Regions from separate parts of the Vibrio bathopelagicus genome, predicted to be linked through region 1. Evidence: riboswitches for the same ligand, from Rfam matches in the RefSeq annotation. Region 1 holds a riboswitch; the other holds the start of a gene.
The links. Region 1 has a riboswitch for lysine ahead of IHV80_RS05595 (Na+/H+ antiporter NhaC family protein). Riboswitches for the same ligand answer to the same signal wherever they lie in the genome.

Region 1 (3,428 bases):
CGCTACAGACAATGCATAAGGAAGCTGTGTCGATACGTGGTCAATGTGGTTACAACGAGCACCAGTAGAAGAAAGAATCGTTGTGTCAGAGATTGGAGAACAATGGTCACCAAATACTGAACCAGCCAGAACCGCACTTAGCATAGGTAGAATCAACGCGATGTCAGAAGCTGCAGCCATGTCACCCGCGATAGGAAGCATGATACCAAACGTACCCCAAGATGTACCTGTCGAGAATGCCATTAGGCCAGCAAGAAGGAACAAGATAACAGGTAGCCAGTGGTAATCAATGTTGCCAGTCGCTAGAGATGATAGGTACGAACCTGTCTTCATGTCACCGATAACAGAACCAATAGTCCACGCGAACACAAGGATAAGGATAGCGCCAAACATTGAGCTCGCACCGATCCACATTGTTCTTGCGATATCAGACATAGGTAGCTTTTGCTTGAAGACTGTCGCTAGTGCAACAAGCAGACCTAGAACGCCACCGTAAACAAGAGACTTACCTACATCTGTATTTTCGAACGCACCAAGCAGGTTGAATGCTTGACCGTCAGCAGCCAGCGCTTGGCCACCTGTGTAAAGCATGGCAGCAACTGTTGCTACAATTAGCGATACGATTGGCATAACAAGATCAGAGACAGAACCGTTTTCGCTCTCTTCAATGTCTAGCTCTTCGTTCAGGTCATGAGCTTGCTTTTGATCGTTATCACCATCAAAGCCACGACCTTGTGATGCTTCAATCTCATGCTCACGCATTTTACCAACGTCTAGACCAAACCACGCTACCGCAAATACCATAAGTAGTGCGAATACAGCATAGAAGTTCATTGGGATAAGACGAACGTAAGCACCCAGTGCAGAATACTCTGTCACACCGTGCGTTACTAAGATGCCACCAATAATAGTAATGATGTAAGCACCCCAGCTAGATGCTGGCATGATCACACACATAGGAGCAGCAGTAGAATCTAGGATATAAGCTAGCTTAGCGCGAGATACATAGAAGCGGTCTGTTACAGGGCGAGAGATAGCACCTACCGCTAAGCTGTTGAAGTAATCATCAACAAAGATGAATACGCCTAAGAAGGCAGCAAGTAGTTTTGAACCACGTTTGCTCTTCACGCGAGACTGTGCCCATTCAGCGAATGCGCGAGTACCGCCAGAAAGTGTCAATAGAGCGGTCATCATTCCAAGGATAAGTAGGAATGCGATAATGCTCATGTTCCAAGTGTTGATACCACCATCTTCGATGAAAACACCAGATGCTTTAGTAAACACGTAGCTAGCTGCGTTACCTACTGAATAGTCAGCAAGTAGAATCGCACCCATGACGATACCGACACCCAAAGAAACCAATACACGGCGGGTAACAATAGCAAGAGTCAATGCAACCAAAGGAGGAAGCAGCGATAAAGGCGATGTTGCAAAATCTATTAAATTCATGATCTTCAAAAACCAGTTTTTTATTTGGCTAGAGATCTACTGCAGACAAACTTGATACGACTTATCAAGCTCATGTTGAACTAAGCGAAAGGGAAGTGAACACTTCACCCAACCCTACAGTAGCGCTCCATAGTTTAAAATTAAGACTATGGCAGTGTTGTACCTATTGAGCACAACCCCAGCAAATTGCTTAGATATACAATTTACTTCGGCAATTAGACCTTTCATTCCCGTTCATTGGCATCACCCCAACGAAAACTACTTTTTATAATTGCACCTCTACGTGCGATAACATTATTAACCGTGCAAACCAGAGTTTAACAACAAATTAACCAAAGCATCGCATCAGGTAGCCGCAATTGTACTCATCAAGAGCAACAATGCAACATATCATTCCGAGAAAAATAGCTTTTTGTTAATGAACTAATCAATACAAAAATAGTCTACATAAAGCAATTACTCCACCAGTCACATATCGATTTTTAAGAGATTCTTAATAATTATTATAAATTCATCAAAAGTGAGCCGTTTCTTTTTCAACTATTCATCTCACTTTTATATTTAAATAACCAATACGAGAAATACTATTTGTTTTATTCCTAGGCTCTGTTTATTATTAGGAAGATTATTTAGTTTACCTTGATGGAAAATATCATGTCTGAATTAACAAAAACTTTATTGAATATCCGTAGCCTTCGCGCATTCTCACGTGAATTAACTCTTGAACAACTTGAAGAAGCGCTAGACAAGCTAACTATTGTTGTACAAGAGCGTCAAGAGTCTGAAGCTGAAGAACAAGCTGCTAAAGCAGAGCAAGAAGCTAAGCTTTCTGCTATTGCTGAACAAATTGCAAAAGACGGCATCGATGTTGCTGATCTTATTGCTGCGCTTTCTGGTGAAGCAAAAACAAAAACAGCAAAAGCTAAACGTGCTCCTCGTCCAGCTAAATACAAATATGTAGATGGCAATGGCGATGAGAAAACTTGGACTGGTCAAGGTCGTACGCCTTCAGCTATCCAAGAACAACTAGATGCTGGTAAATCTCTAGAAGAGTTTGCTATCTAAACATTTAGTTTACTTAGTGAGTAATCAATTACACGCTAAGCAATAGAATTAATATTAAAGTCGACTAAAGTATTATTTACGGCTTCAATATATTCAGAAACAAAAAGGCTCCTTTCGGAGCCTTTTTTATATTTCATTATTAGAAATATAAATGGAAACGATAAAAATATCTTATCTTTCCCAGTATGCTTCTTCTAGACTGTCTTCTCTTTCAGGAAGGCCGCGAGACAAACGTGGAGAGTGCTGAACCAACACCTCATAACTTGCACGGTTTGAATATTTACATACTTGCGAGAAAGATGAATACGTTAAGAATGCATGTTGATGCTTGCTAGAGTTCGGCACATTTTCTTTATGATATTTATTTGCTGCCATATCATGTAATAAAGCCGACAACGCCGCATCCCCTGCACCATTGGTATTTTTGATCTTTTCTGGACCGCCCATGTAAGGTGCGATATGCGAATAAATTTTCGTTGGGTTGTCACATAACTCTTTATGCGCAGGACGACTAAACTCATAACGGTTAAATTCAGCAATCGAGCCTGGTAACAACGGCAATGACGTTTCACGCTTCACAGCGTCTTCAGTGTAACCCGCCATAAACAAGCCAACTGGGCCAGCCGTACATAGAACTAAGTCTACCCACTCTAATGCTTTGTCTGAAGCAGCAAGAGGATCGCTTTCACCAGTTAAGGCTTCTGCTTCGTCTTCATTCATTGCAACAACGGTTACGTGTTGTTCAAGGAAATCTTTCCAAAACTCTGGATCATCTTGAATAACGAATTTAGTACCAAGAGTTAAAACAACAGGCACATCGTATTTCTTCGCATATTCAATCGCCTTCATAGTTGCTTCAGGCATAGGGTCACCTGGTTTACAACGAACTAAATACGCCGTTAATACTAAAGCAG
Region 2 (3,428 bases), 880 kb from region 1:
TATTCATTCACTATATTGACATAACCTAGATACAAAAAAGCGCACGATCTATCGTGCGCTTTTCTTTTTAAACTTCAGTTTGTTACCGTTATTTTAAAACGTCTTGTAACGCTTTTAAGCACAAAGCGACATTCTCTTTTCGAGCGCCATAACCCATTAAACCAATACGCCAAGCCTTCCCAGCTAAAGAGCCAAGGCCTGCACCGATTTCAAGGTTATACTCTTCTAACAACTGCGTTCTTATTTTGGCTTCGTCAATCCCTTCAGGGAAGTAAAGTGCATTCAATTGAGGTAAGCGACTCTCTTGATCAACCACAAACTTTAATCCCAAAGCTTCTACGCCAGCTTTAAGTTCTTGGTGCATCGCATAGTGACGTGACCAAGCGTTGTCTAAACCTTCATTTTTCAATAGAACCAACGACTCATGCAGAGCATATAAGCTGTTCACGGGTGCCGTGTGGTGGTAGCTACGCTTACCTTCTCCACTCCAATAACCTAATACTAAACTTTGATCTAGGAACCAGCTTTGCACTGGCGCTTGGCGGGCTTTCATTTTATCAACAGCACGCTGAGAAAAAGTCACCGGAGATAGTCCTGGTACACAAGACAGACACTTTTGGCTTCCAGAATAAACTGCATCAAGCTGCCACTCATCAACCAGTAATGGCACACCACCTAGTGACGTCACTGCATCAACAATCGTTAACGCATCAAACTGACGAGCGATAGCTGAGATAGCTTGAGCATCCGATAACGCTCCAGTAGACGTTTCTGCATGCACAAATGCAACAGCAACAGCATCGGGATTTTCTGCCAATGCTTGTTCTACCTTTTCAACGGAAACGGGTTTGCCCCACTCGTCGTCAACAAGGATGGCTTCGCCACCACAACGCACAACATTCTCTCGCATACGCTCACCGAAGACACCGTTACGACAAACGATCACCTTTTCACCAGGCTCAATCAAGTTAACAAAACAGGTTTCCATACCCGCGCTGCCCGGTGCAGAAACGGCAATCGTAAATTCGTTTTCAGTCTGAAAAGCGTATTTAAGAAGCTGTTTAAGCTCATCCATCATCGCAATAAACAGTGGATCTAGGTGACCGATGGTTGGACGGCTTAAAGCCTGTAGCACTTGAGGCGAGATATCAGAAGGACCTGGTCCCATTAACGTTCGGTGCGGCGGATAAAAGCTATCGATAGCAGTAGTGAGTGTTAAATTAGACATGTACATCCCTTACGTTAATGTTGTGAACAATCCACCCTAAAGCAAATTGATTACCTCAGCAATTAGCCATAAGTATTGAGGTCAAACCACTGTCACATAATTGTTAAAATTATTTTTCAATTATCTCAAGTTACGGATTGACATTGTTATCACAAACACGTTCAATGAAATGGCTATCTAGCAGAAGAGGAGCACTGCCCAGGCAGGTGTTTTGTGGAGCCGCATTTCCAATACAAAACATTTATGGGGAGCAGTGCCGAGATAATAAAAGGATGCAGGACCTTTATTATCGGTTGAGCGGGCTGAATCCCGTCAACTGTCGCCATTTCTATATGGTGAAGAGCTTCTGAGGTTACTATTCTAATAATTCCTCTCTTTTTGCTCTAAAACTCTCTTCGAAAAACATCGGACGTTGGATTACCCAACCGTAATTTTATTTTAGGAAGTCGTGGGAGATATATCGTGAGTGCATCTAATGTAGCTGGTTCTTTTAATGTCGCTAAGTTTGGTGGAACAAGTGTTGCCAACTTTGAAGCAATGAGCCGTTGTGCTGCCATTATTGAAAACAACTCAAATACGAAACTGGTCGTGAGTAGTGCATGTTCTGGCGTCACTAACTTGCTAGTTGAACTGGCGAATGGTGTTCAAGACAAAGCTCGTCGTCAGGAACTAGTGACACAGTTGACGGACATTCATAATACGATTCTTGCTCAGTTAGCCGATCCGAACAGTATCGAGAAAGAGGTTCATAGCATTCTCGATGATATTGCGAGTGCAGCCGAAGCAGCATCATTCCAAGTCAGCACAAAGCTGACTGACCACCTTGTCGCATGTGGCGAATTGATGTCGACACATATCCTCGCTCAGATCATACGTGAGCGTGGCACACCAGCAGTTCGTTTTGATATCAGAGAAGTAATGCGCACCAATGATGACTTCGGTAAGGCAGAACCACAACTGGAAGATATTGCAGCTTTAGCAAAACAGAAGCTAATTCCACTTTGCCAACAACAAGTTGTCGTTACCCAAGGTTTTATCGGTGCTGATAGCGAAGGCAACACCACAACGTTAGGCCGCGGTGGCAGTGATTATTCAGCAGCACTGATTGCCGAATCGGTACAGGCGATTGGTTTAGAGATCTGGACGGATGTTCCGGGTATCTACACTACCGACCCTCGTGTTGCACCTAAGGCCTCCCCTATCCCAGAGATCAGCTTTAGTGAAGCATCGGAAATGGCAAATTTTGGTGCGAAGATCTTGCACCCATCGACTTTGGTTCCTGCACTACGCCATCAAATCCCTGTCTTTGTCGGCTCATCAAAAGCACCAGAGCTAGGTGGAACATGGATTCGTCAACAAGTTGAAAGCTCTCCTCTGTTCAGAGCGCTTGCCCTGCGCTGCAACCAAACCATGGTTACGCTACGCAGTGCCAATATGTTCCATGCTTATGGCTTCTTAGCTAAGGTATTTGAGATCCTTGCTAAACATAAGATCTCTGTGGATCTTATCACTACCTCAGAGATCAGTGTGTCACTCACTCTCGATCAAACCGATACATCAGGTGGTGCTCCTCAGTTACCAGAAGCCGCTCGAATTGAGCTTGAAGAGCTGTGTTCTGTAGATATTGAACACGACCTATGCCTTGTTGCTCTTATTGGCAACAACATGAGTGAAAGCAAAGGCTATGCGAAGCAGGTGTTCGGCACTCTTGAAGACTTCAACCTACGTATGATTTGTTACGGAGCAAGTCCACACAACCTATGCTTCTTGCTAAATGAATCAGTATCCAAGTTGGCAATTCAAAAACTTCACCAAGAATTATTCGAATAAACGAGTAGCCACTCGTTTGAGCGTATAAACAACGAATTTCAAATACAAAAAGGGTTGCTCTTAAGCAACCCTTTTCTCGTGATGAAACAATCATTAGTTAATGTTTGGTCCTAACCACTTCTCAGCTTCCAACATATCCCAACCTTTACGATCAGCATAGCTGTCCACTTGATCCTGTTGAATCTGTGCAATCGCAAAGTATCTAGCGTCAGGGTGTGAGAAATACATACCAGACACTGAAGCTCCTGGCCACATCGCGTAGCTCGTAGTTAGTGACATGTCGATCGCTTTTTCAACGTCCATCAACTCCCACAACGTACCTTTTTCAGTATGTTCAGGACAGGCTGGGTAACCCGGAGCAGGACGAATA

Region 2: it holds a riboswitch for lysine, as region 1 does, so the genes downstream of both, lysC (lysine-sensitive aspartokinase 3) here and IHV80_RS05595 (Na+/H+ antiporter NhaC family protein) in region 1, are expected to answer to the same signal.

What each region holds. Positions count from the first base shown of each region.
Region 1 is NZ_CP062500.1:1,231,293-1,234,720, reverse strand. It holds gene IHV80_RS05595 (Na+/H+ antiporter NhaC family protein) at 1-1,449, opposite strand, end outside; lysine riboswitch at 1,562-1,739, opposite strand; gene IHV80_RS05590 (H-NS family histone-like protein) at 2,104-2,514, shown strand; gene IHV80_RS05585 (inosine/guanosine kinase) at 2,686-3,428, opposite strand, start outside.
Region 2 is NZ_CP062500.1:350,444-353,871, reverse strand. It holds gene IHV80_RS01710 (pyridoxal-phosphate-dependent aminotransferase family protein) at 89-1,228, opposite strand; lysine riboswitch at 1,405-1,582, shown strand; gene lysC (lysine-sensitive aspartokinase 3) at 1,691-3,058, shown strand; gene metH (methionine synthase) at 3,152-3,428, opposite strand, start outside.